DNA from 3 places in the Alicyclobacillus hesperidum subsp. aegles genome. Region 1 is predicted to be linked to each of the others. Evidence: riboswitches for the same ligand, from Rfam matches in the RefSeq annotation. Region 1 holds a riboswitch; each other region holds the start of a gene.
The links. Region 1 has a riboswitch for cobalamin ahead of metE (5-methyltetrahydropteroyltriglutamate--homocysteine S-methyltransferase). Riboswitches for the same ligand answer to the same signal wherever they lie in the genome.
Positions count from the first base shown of each region.

Region 2: another riboswitch for cobalamin. It lies ahead of QMF38_RS03765 (ribonucleoside-diphosphate reductase subunit alpha); the one in region 1 lies ahead of metE (5-methyltetrahydropteroyltriglutamate--homocysteine S-methyltransferase).
Region 3: another riboswitch for cobalamin. It lies ahead of QMF38_RS01475 (ABC transporter substrate-binding protein); the one in region 1 lies ahead of metE (5-methyltetrahydropteroyltriglutamate--homocysteine S-methyltransferase).

Region 1 is NZ_BSBJ01000068.1:72,095-76,376, reverse strand. It holds gene QMF38_RS12205 (LysR family transcriptional regulator) at 1-501, shown strand, start outside; gene metE (5-methyltetrahydropteroyltriglutamate--homocysteine S-methyltransferase) at 465-2,762, opposite strand; cobalamin riboswitch at 2,962-3,164, opposite strand; gene QMF38_RS12195 (S53 family peptidase) at 3,231-4,282, opposite strand, start outside.
Region 2 is NZ_BSBJ01000005.1:189,330-193,611, reverse strand. It holds gene QMF38_RS03765 (ribonucleoside-diphosphate reductase subunit alpha) at 1-2,026, opposite strand, end outside; cobalamin riboswitch at 2,184-2,376, opposite strand; gene QMF38_RS03760 (GNAT family N-acetyltransferase) at 2,659-3,201, opposite strand; gene QMF38_RS14780 (IS1/IS1595 family N-terminal zinc-binding domain-containing protein) at 3,670-3,945, opposite strand; gene QMF38_RS03755 (PaaI family thioesterase) at 4,145-4,282, opposite strand, start outside.
Region 3 is NZ_BSBJ01000003.1:57,069-61,350, reverse strand. It holds partial or broken gene cobT (nicotinate-nucleotide--dimethylbenzimidazole phosphoribosyltransferase) at 1-65, shown strand, start outside; gene bluB (5,6-dimethylbenzimidazole synthase) at 147-824, shown strand; gene QMF38_RS01480 (cob(I)yrinic acid a,c-diamide adenosyltransferase) at 821-1,423, shown strand; cobalamin riboswitch at 1,456-1,652, shown strand; gene QMF38_RS01475 (ABC transporter substrate-binding protein) at 1,763-2,746, shown strand; gene QMF38_RS01470 (FecCD family ABC transporter permease) at 2,743-3,756, shown strand; gene QMF38_RS01465 (ABC transporter ATP-binding protein) at 3,762-4,282, shown strand, end outside.

The sequences.
Region 1 (4,282 bases):
TATCAAGTGGAAGAATGGCTGCGAACAGGGGTTATTGAGCTTGGCATCACGCGCCTGCCAGTGCTCTCCGACGTTGAGATCATACACTTGCATACGGAACCCCTGGTCGCCGTACACCCCCCAGGCTGGGGAGCCAAGCACGAGCGCCGCATCGGATTGTCAGAGTTCGCCGACAAACCGCTGCTCGTTTTACACAGCCATGGCGGCAGAGGCATTTATGAGATGTTCATCGAGATGTGCCAGGCACAGGGAGTCCACCCGAACATCATCTGCGAAAGTCCGGATGTGGCGACGCTCCTGACCTTAACCGAAGCAGGCATCGGCGTCGCCATCGTCCCTGCACTGGCCGTGCGTCTGCGGCCAGAAGGCGCTTTGCGTTACGGCGTAATCGAACCGACCATCGAGACCGACACGGCCGTGATCTGGTCAAAACAGCGCGCCCTAACCACGGCCGCAACCCATTTTCAAGAGATGCTCGTAGCGCACGTCACAGGCTCTTGACGCAATTGTCGCGCTGCCATCACCATCGCCTGCAAAGCCGCCAGCGTCTCTGCCTCGCCACGGGTCTTCAGGCCACAATCCGGATTGACCCAGAGTTGCGCCGGATCGATCACGCTGGCCGCCTTGCGCAACAATCCGACCATGTCATGGACATCGGGCACGCGCGGGCTGTGAATGTCGTAGACGCCGGGCCCGATGTCGTTTGTGTACTGAAAGGCTTCAAACGCCTGTAACAATTCCATGTGCGATCTCGACGTTTCAATCGAAATGACATCGGCATCCATGGCTTGAATGGCAGGCATGATATCATGAAACTCGGCGTAACACATATGGGTATGGATTTGCGTCTCGTCTTTCACACCACTGGCCGCGATGTGAAAACATTCGACTGCCCACTCAAGGTAGGCGTCCCAGTCTGCCCGCCGCAAGGGCAAGCCTTCGCGCAAAGCCGGCTCGTCAATCTGAATGACACGAATCCCTGCCGCCTCTAAATCCAACACTTCATCGCGAATGGCGAGTGCAATCTGGCGACACACCTCATGGCGCGGCAAATCGTCGCGGACGAACGACCACTGCAGGATCGTGACAGGACCGGTCAACATCCCCTTGACAGGCCGCTCTGTCAGCGATTGCGCATAACTCGTCCAACGGACAGTCATCGGCTCGGGACGCGCCACGTCGCCGACGATAATAGGAGGTTTCACACAGCGCGATCCATAACTCTGCACCCAACCGTGCCGCGTAAACAAAAACCCGTCCAGCTTTTCGCCAAAGTGCTCTACCATATCGGTACGCTCAAACTCTCCGTGCACAAGCACGTCGAGACCAAGTTCTTCCTGAATGACGATCCAACGCATAATCTCGCCTTGCAAGAACAACTCGTATTCCGCATCTGAAATTTGCCCCTTGCGCCACTTCGCCCGCGTGTCGCGCACAGATTGCGTTTGCGGAAACGAGCCGATGGTTGTCGTCGGAAACGGTGGCAACTGCAGACGCTCCTGTTGCTTGGACTTGCGCTCTGCAAACGACGATGCGCGTGCCAATTGCAAACCGCTCAACTGCGCCATCCGTGTGGCGACAGCCGAATTGCGCAAGCGTGGAGACGCCGTCCGTGCCCTGCGCGCCTCACGACTCAGAGCCAAATGCTCCGCAATCGCATCCTTACCGTCGTTCGCCCCGCGCTTAAGCACCCGCAACTCAGACAGCTTTTGCACAGCAAATGCCAGCCACGACTTCACCTCTGGTTCCATGTCGCTTTCCAATTCCACATCCCAAGGCGCGTGTAACAGGGAACACGACGGCGCGACGTGAACCTGCTCAAGCCCGGCGATAGAAGCGGCCTGCTCAACGAGCACCAGAGCCTCGTGCAAATCGGCCCGCCATATATTGCGACCGTCGATCACGCCGACAGACAGCCGTTTCTCTTGAGGCCAGCCATAGCGCGCCAGCTCCGCCAACTGCTGCGGTGCACGAACGAGATCCAGATGCAGACCCTGTACCGGTAGTGACAAAGCCGTCTCCAAATTGTCAGCGATGGAACCAAAATATGTGGTGAGCAACATGTTGGGCACCGACTGCGCCGCGAGGTACGTATACGCCTCGTGCAAGCTTGACCGCTCGCTATCCGTCAGATCGAGAACCAGGCAGGGCTCGTCGATTTGCACCCACTGTACCCCGGCATCGTGTAGAGCGTTAAGTAGCTCGCCATAAGCAGGTAATAGTTGGGCCATCAGGGACAAGGGCTCCACATTTTGTTCGCGCACCTTGCCAAGGCGCAAAAACGATACAGGACCTAAGAGCACCGGCACGGTCTCGATGCCCAGTTGCCGCGCTTCCAAATACTCGGCCAACGGTTTATTGGCTCGCAGCCTAAAGTTTTGTTGCGCTGAGAATTCAGGAACGAGGTAATGATAATTCGTGTCAAACCACTTGGTCATCTCAAGCGCTGCCACGCCCTCAGCACCGCGCGCCATGGCAAAATACTGCGCGAGCGAGCCATCTGGTAGCCCACGAAAGCGGTCAGGCACGGCGTCGAATAAAACAGCCATGTCGAGAACGTGATCGTAAAGCGAGAAATCGTTGGATGGGATCCAGTCGATGCCCGCCTCCTTCTGCAGTTGCCAGCGCAGGCGCCTGATGTCGGCAGCCGCTTTGCCCAGCTCTGCCTCCGTCGACTTGCCTTGCCAGAACGATTCGAGTGCCCGCTTGAGTTCACGGCGCGGGCCCATGCGCGGAAATCCTAGTGTTGCTGCAATCGCCAAAGTCGTGTCGCCTCCCCAGATGATGTGATGCTAAACTCCCGAGCGCGAGCGGAATCAAAAAGCCCCCACTTCCACACGGGAAGCGGGGGTGCATGGAGACTGGATATATAGGCAAGCGTTGCAGCCGACGTCAACACACACCGGCCAAGCAAACAATCCTGCTTCGTTCCTGCCCCAATCCCAAACCCACGTGGGATACACAGAGCTGCTTCGCCTGGCAGGTCTTCGGACTCGGATGTCATCCGCTGTCGCACAGCCTTCCCCGCATCCAAGCGAGTGGCTCGCGGCCGATAAGCCGCAACGTCAACAGCGTCGTTCCTCACCGCGGCGGGACCGTTCCGGATTCGCACCGGATTCCCTTTTCATTCACCGTCGTAGTGAAACCAAGCGAGCATATCAAGTTGTGGGGCTACTATATCACTGCCTTATTATTTTCGCAATTGCCCAGCTAGACAGAAGCCTCTGCGATCACGCCTGACCTCGATCTTGCTGCTGCAACTGCTGCAGTGCTGCAATGAGTCGATTGGCAATCGGACTACCAAGGCCCGTGCACGGGTCCCAACCGGGCCCCGCCGCATAGACATCCCCTGTGCCGGCGATATCGTTGTTGCCCTGTGTAATGTCGCGAAATGCCTGCGCCGCTTTTGGCAAGCTATATAGCACTGGGTTGAGATAACCCACAGGCTGACCGATGGTCTTGTTTGCAATGGTGACCAGCCCCGCCCACAAGGGTGCCACGGCACTCGTCCCACCAATTGCCGCAGTTTCGCCGTCGACCAATACCTCGTAGCCTGTCGCAGGGTCAGCATCTCCCGCGACGTCCGGCACACCGCGTCCAACCGTGCCGCCGGGGTTTGAAGACGGTGGCACCTGTGCGTTTTGCTGCCAGCTGGGAAGCGCAAATACGCTACTCACGCCGCCCCCGGTGCTGCCACCTTGTGCGCCGTCGTTCCAGACGGTCTCACTCGCAATCTGACCATTTTCCACTACCAAACGCGTCCCCCCGCAAGCCAAGGCATAGGGTGACGATGCGGGAAAATCAACATGGTACAAACCGTCGTTCTCGCCATCTGTGGATCCGCTGTCCCCGGCCGCGACACACACGGTCACACCAAGCGCAGCCGCGTCCTGCAAAGCCCGATTCATCGCCTGGATAGAGGCCGGCGCCCAACCGTTCTCAGGACCGCCCCAACTGATAGAAATCACCATAGGTTTGTTCGTCGTATCGTGAATAGCCGTCGTGATCGCGTTCAAAAACCCAGCGTCCGTATTTGGCGCAAAATAAACAGCGAGCTTTGCACCTGGAGCGACGGCGCCGGCAACCTCGATATCGAGCTCGACTTCGCCGTCCGGGCCATTCGGATCGCCGGTCGGTTGGTTGACTGCTCCATCTACCCCTACCGCAACAAGAGGTGGCGGCGCCATACCAAGTGACGCGAAATACTCGCCGATATTTTGATCTGAATACCCACCGCCAAGCTCAATGATGCCGATACACTGCCCCGTACAATCGACGTTTT
Region 2 (4,282 bases), on a different contig from region 1:
TTTTCTTCTCCTCGAGGAAGAAGCGCGCGAACACGGGATCGATTCCGGCGGTACTGCCCGCAATGAGGCTTGTGCTGCTCGTCGGCGCGATGGCGACAAGGTACGCATTGCGCACACCGTGGCGAGCAACTTGTGCGCGTAGCGTATCCCAATCCGGGCCACCCGGGCGGCTCCTGTAACCGCGCAGTTCGAAGTATTCGCCCGTCTCCCAATCAGAGCCATGAAACAGTGGATACGGCCCCTTTTCCTTTGCCAGTTCCAGCGATGCTTCAATTGCAAAGTAATTGATCCATTCGAAGAGCTCGTCGACATGCCGCAAGTGCTGCTCAGATTCCCAAACGAGCCCGTGTTCGGCGAGATATTGGTGATAGCCGCTGACGCCAAGGCCAACTGCCCTGTACTTTCGATTCGTAATGGCCGCCTGTGCGACAGGGTAGTGATTGAGATCGATCACATTGTCCATCGCGCGAATTTGTCGGCGCACCGTCTCCCGAATCGACTCGCGATCACGACACCGCCCAAGGTTGAGCGAAGATAGATTACACACGACAAAATCGCCTGCTTGTTGCCGCACGGTGACGACATCGCCTTCGACAATCTCCTCACTTCGCCGCGATGGGCTCATGTTTTGCATAATTTCAGTACAAAGGTTGCTGCAATAAATCATGCCCGCGTGCTTGTTCGGGTTTAAGCGATTCGCCGCATCGCGGAAAAAGATAAATGGTGTGCCGGTCTCAAAGGCAGATTGCATAATTCGTTTCATGATCTCGATGGCAGGAATTTCGTTGCGAGGCAGGTTGGGATTGTTTACGCAAGCCTCGTATCTACGTTCAAACTCTTCGCCCCAAGCATCCTCCAACGAAAATCCCATCGCCTTTTGCACTTCGTACGGACAAAACAGATGCCACGTACCACGCTCTTCGACCCGGCGCATGAACAAATCGGGAATGCAGACACCTGGGAAAATGTCGTGTGCTTTCATGCGCTCGTCGCCGTTGTTCGTGCGCAGTTGCAGAAAGTCAAGAATGTCCTTGTGCCATACGTCCAGGTAAACAGCCGCTGCACCGCTGCGCATGCCTAATTGATTACAGCTAACAGCCGTATTATTGAAGTTCCGAATCCAGGGAACCACGCCACCGCTGGCGCCGGGATGGTTGCGGATAGCCGATCCGCGCGCGCGAATTTTGCCAACGTAAATGCCCATGCCGCCGCCGAATTTCGAAACTCTCGCAAAAGCCTCATCTGTCGCGTAGATGCTGACGAGATCGTCCTCGGGCATGTCGATGAAACAGGAACTCAATTGATGGAACGGTTTGCGCGCATTGCTGAGCGTCGGTGTTGCAACGGTCGCCTGTAACGTCGACAGCATGTCGTAGAAACGTTTCGCCCAGTGGAGCCTGTCCTGTTCCTTCATCGCCAGGTGCATAGCCACGCCCATGAATAGTTCTTGAGGCAGTTCCATGATACCGCCGGCGAGGTTGCGAATGGCATAACGATCCATGAGTTGTTTAAGACCAACGTAGTTAAACAAGTAGTCCCGCTCGGGCTTGATATAGGCGGCCAGTTCCTTGATTTCTTCCACACTGAAGTGCTCGCGTACGTAGGTGCCGTAGCGTCCGATTCGTTCAAGCTGTTCTATCAATTCGTGGAAGTCCCCATAACCGATAGAGTCGTATCCGCGATTGCGTCCCGCCTGCTTGTAGCAATCAAATAACAGGAGGCGTGCAGCGACAAACTGCCATTTCGGTTCATTCACATTTGTCATCTCTACGGCTGCCTGGATTGCAATCTTGGCAATCTCAGACGTCGCCATGCCGTCGCGCAGCTGCGGGTAAATCGCCTGCGCCAAGCTTTCTGGATCATACCCGTCGACTTGTGCGCATCCACGCTCGAGAAATGTATAAAATTTCTTCGGGTCGAATCCTGCCTCCCCGCCGTTGTACTTGTACACGCGATATGACGCAAGCCGCTCGGTCCATTCTTCCCTCTCCATTTGCGCCACACCGGTCGCGCTTTGTTCCGTCATGATCTATCCGCTCCTCATCGCTTTCATAGAAAAACCCTGTTCCCATCAAGGAACAGGGTTCGACATTCTAAAACTACGGTTTTGATTCGAGCTAAGCCAAAGCGCTCGAACCACGTGTTTTTACGTCCATCGCCCCTTCCCAATCCCTCGTGGGAGTGATGCACAACCAATCCTGGCAGGTCTCCGGACTGAGTCTCATCTGTGCTAGCGCCTTCCCCCATCAAGGACGGAGTGGCTGGCTGAGAGCCATAGCTTGCACATCGAACATCACCGTGGCGAGGACCGTTCCAGCTTTCCACTGGATTCCCTTTTCACTCGCGATTGCGAGCACCAGGATTCGTCTATGTAATTGTGGTTTGCAGAATGAGATTAACACTAGATATAGTGTTTGACAAGTCTCGACAACCAAGTTTGCGGTATATATGTGTAACGCTCTGTTCTCATTAAATGTTGTTTTCGAAAATCTAAATGGGGGTGTCCCAAAAGGTTTTCTTGAGAAATTCTTCTCCGACTGCACCGTTCTAAATCAGCGTGGATATGAAAAGTCCGCCCCACTTTAAAGTTGAGGCGGACTGCTTTTTGGGATTGCGTCATTTGACAAGGGCTTTTGGGACAGCCCATTTGATTCAAAATCAAACCTTCCAATCCTGTGCGAGCATTCCGTAAATGATGTGGTCTACGTAGTGGTCATATAACCATTCGGCTTGTCGTCTACATCCTTCGTTTTGAAAATCCAAACGCTCAGGTATTGCCCTGCTTTTTAGATTCTGCGGAGCAACCCGTATTTCAACTCGGTTCAGTCCATTTTCCTTGAAAAGAATGTCAATGAGTGTTCGACATGAATTTGTCATAATGCCCTTGCCTTGAAACATCTCACCAATCCAATACCCGACGCTTGTCAATCGGTTCGTCCAATTGATGTAGTGGAGACCGAGAACCCCTGCGAGTTCACCACGATACCATATACCCAGTTCCACACCGTTATTGGCTGCGTACTTCTGTAATCCAGACTGAATGAAATCTTCTATATCCCGAACGGTACGTGTCCCGTCAACGAAAGGTAACCATTCTCGGAGATAACTGCGTGACTGGTCCAACAATGCAAATAACTGGTCAGCATCTCGAACTTCCAACAATCTCAATTGTGTGTCTTCGTTGACTTTGTGGCTAAACACTACCCATTCCCCCTCTCTCCATTCGTGCTAACTGGTGGTGGTAGTTCTCTTCCGACCAAGTGAGTGATAACAATCTCTGCGGCATAGTTGGTCGGGTTCTCGTTCGCCTGTCTCATGAGAGACGAAAAATAAACTTCCAGCATATTGATAATTCAGAATAGATTCGTTACAAATGACGCAGTTTCCTGCAAGAGCATATGATTTGTATTGAACCATCTTACTATCGATGCAGGACATGGCGAGAAATCGTTGCATCCAGCCCTGCAAACGGCTGTGATAGGCATTGACGTTCTGGATGTGGTATACGCCTCTCGTGCGTTCGCCCTTGCTTTGATTGAGGGGGGGCTTGGCAAATGACATACAATTTAGTTTGATTTTTACAACTCAGGTAAGCGTCAGTGCAAAGTACCGTGTTCTGACTGAGTATGGGCAACATCTGACGAGCAACGATGCCTGAAAATACAGTTGCTAAGTCCGTGCTGGAGTGAAGTGAAACCAGTACCTTGTGTCTCCAATTGAACGCAGTAGACACGGCGATACCGAGTTCATATGCAATTTGACGGCACGATCTCGCATGCAACGAGCGACTTCAACCCACATATCCGTCGACTTCTTGACATATGCCAGTGGTGTACCCGTCAAATCGCTGAACGTGCCACGACAACTTTTGCACAGATACCGTTGGCGGTCATCTACTTTACCGTGACGAATGGTTGATTTGTTCTGGCAACGTGGACAAACCACACCAATGCGGAATTGTGCTTCTCGAATGTGTTTAATATGCAACGCCCTGTCCGTCTATGAATTATCCTTTTTCCAGAATCGTACCATTATGGTCAAAGAAAACAACAATTAAGGCTAACAGAGCGATGTGTAAACATGCGAACGACGAAGCGCGAGCGGACAGTTCCGCTCGCGCTTGTGGACAACGCAACATATGGCATTACTTCGACTTGTGTAGGACGCGGAACGTGCCCGTGGCAAATGCGCATAACCTGCCATCATCACTATGAACATGTCCCTCTACCGTCATCGTGCGCCCGCCGCGGTGGACAAAGGCAGCCTTCGCACGCAATGTACC
Region 3 (4,282 bases), on a different contig from region 1:
TGGCTTGGCCGCTGATCAAAGCAGGGTGTGAAATCATGGCGGAAACAGCGACGTTTGCCGACGCGCGCGTCTCCAATCCGTTTGCCGGCGATCTGCCTAACGATGAAGGCCATCTCGTCTTCAACGATGCAGATACAAGGCGCGAGATGCCGCCGGTCGCCGTGGACTTTGACGATGCCGAGCGCAAGGCGGTGTACAAAGCGATTGCCACAAGGCGCGACGTTCGCGTGTTTTTGCCCGATCCCGTGCCCGTCACGGTCGTGCGGCGCATTTTGGAAGCCGGGCACCAGGGGCCGTCGGTTGGCTATATGCAACCTTGGAACTTCATTGCGATTCGCGATAAACAGCTGCTTGCCGAACTCGCCGAGCTCGTCGAACGCGAACGCGTGCGTGCCGGTGAGAAATTTCCAGATGAGCAGAGGGACTACTATTTGCGGCTAAAGGTAGAGGGATTGCGCGAGGCGCCGTGGACCATTTGCGTCACCAACGACCCGACGCGGGGCGGACCCGTCGTACTCGGGCGCAACACGATTCCTGAAACCGACCTGATGTCGACTGCCTGTGCCATTGAGAACATGTGGTTGGCCGCGCGTGCGGAAGGGATAGGTATGGGCTGGGTATCGATGTATGAAAAGGGGGATTTGCGAACCCTCTTAGGTATTCCTGAACACGTCGATCCCGTTGCCTTGCTTTCGCTGGGCTATACGCCTCATTTTGCGGACGAACCCATCTTGCAGAGGGTCGGTTGGCGCAATCGCATCGCCATTGATGAAATTGTCTTTCTTAATGGCTGGGCAAAACCATGGAAGGAGAATATACGATGAGATTATACACGCGCGGGGGCGATCTCGGTACGACAGCGCTGATCGGCGGCGAACGGAGACGCAAAAGCGATTTGCGCGTCGAAGCATACGGGACGGTGGACGAGGCCGGGGCCTTTCTTGGCTTGGCCTCAAGCCAGCTTGTCGATCCACAGTTTGCGGACATCCGCGAGCTACTCTTTGCCATCCAGCAGCGCTTGTGGGACGTCGGAGCCGATTTGGCCGCACCAAAGTCCGCGACTGCCTATGTGCTACGCACGCCTGAAGATGCGGCGTCGGTGCTGGAACCATACATCGATACATACCAAGCAGAGGCAGATAAGTTGGACAAGTTCGTCCTCCGCCAGGGCTCGCAACCAGCGGCAACCCTGCACGTCGCCTGCACAGTGGTGCGCCGAGCAGAGCGTCAGGTTGTCCGTTTGGCCGAGTTCGAGGAGGTCCCAGGCGCGGTGCTGCGGTATTTAAATCGGCTGTCAGACCTGCTCTTTGTCCTTGCCCGGGCCGTTAATGCCCGCATGCACGTGGACGACATCGACTACGCGAATAGCCCACCAGTCTTTCGCGATCCGCGCTCGCGCCGCGATCGCCCACAAGAGGATTGACAGCAGGGCCGCCGCTGACTAGGATGAAAGGCGAACTGAACCAGCCGCTAGGTGCTTCGCGCGAAGCGAAGAGAATAGGGAAACCGGTGTAAATCCGGTGCGGTCCCGCCACTGTGAACAGGATAGGCGCCTTTGCTACGAGGCACGTATTGCAATCCACTGCCGTAGGGTGGGAAGGATGCGACACGAACCTGTGAGCCAGGAGACCTGCCTAGCTGCTTACGAGCCAACCTTCGAGGAAAGGTTTGTTTCGACATGCGCGTCCAGAGAGGCGTGCACGACGGACACAGGCAACTTTCTCGCAAGGGACGCTCCAGATGAATGGGGGTCCATTTTTTTATGAGACGAAAGACAAGCTGGGCAATGTGGACAACGGCATTGGCCGCGGTTGCGGCCCTTACCGGTTGTGGTGCGGCAACTGGCGGATCCGGCGGTAACGCCACGCAAGGAACGAGCGGGGCAGCCGCATCCAGTTCCGCTTCGTTTCCGATCACGATGACCGACGACACCGGCACCAAGGTTACCATCCAAAAAGAGCCAATGCACATCGTATCAGGCACCGAGGGCACGGACGAGATTCTCGTGTCACTCGTTCCGAAATCGCGCATTTCACTTGTGACCAACCTCTCCAGCGACGCCACATATTCGGATGTCACGAACCTTGTCAAAGGGATTCACCAGTGGAGCGGTGACGACGCCGAGCAGGCGCTCGCCGTCAACCCGGATTTGGTGCTCATGGCATCGTATGCGCCACAAAAAGTGGTGAACCAAATACGCAGTGCGGGCGTTCCGGTTTATGAGTTCAACGACTTTACCTCGGTGGCGATGATTGAGCACAACATTGGCGTCATTGGCAAGCTAGTCGGTGAGCCGCAAAAGGCGAAGGCCATCGTAAATAATATGAATCACAACATCGCCAAGATCGAACACGCGGTCGCGCCGTACGGTCGTCCGACGGTCCTCGATTACAGTTCTTATGGGTACGCCGCTGGCGAAGGTACGACGGTCAACGATATCATCCGCATGGCCGGCGGGAAAAACGCCGCCGCGAGCTTGAAGGGTTGGGCCAAGATCACTGATGAGGAGATTGTCAAACTCAACCCCAGTGTGATCATCGATTCGAGCGACGATGCCGCGTTTCTCAAAAAACTAGCGTCCGATCCGGCTTTGCAGTCGGTTGCGGCCATCCGTGAGCATCATCTTTACGCCATCGACAGCGCCGACTTGTCATCCGTTTCGCAATATGTCGTGAAAGGCGTTTATGATGTGGCAAAAGTGATTCACCCGAACGCGCACGTTCCGGCGGTTCAGGTGCTTTCATGAGGTGTCGGCGGCCCCTTGCGTTCGCGCTGTTAGGGCTCGCCTTGTGCGTCGCCGTCGCGCTCGAAATCGGGATTGGCCCCGTCTATATCCCGTTTTGGCACATTCCTGGCGACACCATCGCGTACGCGAGCGGCCATCGGTCGCTCGACGCGATTGTCGTCGGTGCCATTCGCTGGCCGCGATTGTTGGTCGCGCTGTTGGCGGGGGCAGCGCTGGCTGTGGCCGGTTGCGTCCTCCAGGCCATTTTCAAGAACCCGATGTCAGACCCGGGCGTGATCGGCGTTTCGAGCGGTGGTGCCCTTGGCGCAGTGCTCACCATTGCCCTAGGTTGGTCAAACAAATGGCTGTGGGTAACGCCTGTCGGCTCGTTCGTTTGTGGCCTTGCGGTGGTCGTCCTCATTTATCGCCTTTCCACTTTCGGTCGCCGGACGAATCTTTACGCGTTGCTCTTGGCTGGTGTTGCTGTGGGTTCGTTGTGTAGCGCCATCATCACGGCGATTCTCGACATGTCACCACTGCAGACAATGGAGCAGATGATGTTTTGGCTGTTTGGTGGACTTGACGGCAGCAATTGGCACGAGACGTTTATCCTCGCCATCGTCGACGGCGTTGTGTTGCCCGCCTTTCTGACTTTGGCGTGGGCCCTCGACATCATGGTGACCGGCGAAGAACATGCCGAAGGTGTCGGTGTGGCCGTGCAGCGGGTCAAGCAGATTGCGCTTGGGCTGTGTGCGCTCGTCGTCGGCGTTTCCGTGAGCACAACAGGCGTCATTTCGTTTGTCGGCCTCATTGTTCCACATGTTCTCCGCTATCTCGTGGGGCCGCGTCACCGCTATCTGATTCCCGCCTGTGCTTTAGGTGGGGCCACTCTGCTGGCGCTCTCCGATCTCGTTGCGCGCACGGTGGTCGCCCCGGTTGAACTGAACGTGGGCATCGTCACATCGTGTTTAGGCGCGCCCTTCTTTCTGTTCTTATTATTTCAACATGGTCGCAGTTGGCGAAGGAGATGAGCGCGATGGCTGGTGTGCGACTGGAGTCCGCTGCGTACTTGCCGGTCTTAAAACCGATGTCCATTGCGCTTGAGTTGGGCCAAGTGGTTGGCGTGATCGGGCCAAACGGAGCCGGGAAGTCGACGCTGCTTCGCCTTATGGCTGGACTTATTGCGCCGACCTCCGGGCAAGTGGTTGTGGCAGATCTGCCTATCACAAGTCAGCCACCGCGCTGGCGCGCTCAGCAAATCGCCTATTTGCCACAGTTTATTGGCGATGACATCCCATTTACCGTGCGCGAGTTTGTGGAAATGGGAAGGTACAGCAGGGAATCCGCTTTTGCACAGGGCTCCTCCCGGCAGGAAGCCGTAATGGCTGCTGTCGCTCAAATGGGCCTCGAGCGCCTGCTCGATGTGCCACTTGCTCAGATATCGGGGGGAGAGCGGCAACGGGCAGGGATTGCCCGCTGTTTGGCACAGGCTTCGCCCGTGTTTTTACTCGATGAGCCAATTGCCAATCTCGATGTGTTTTACCAACTGGACATCCT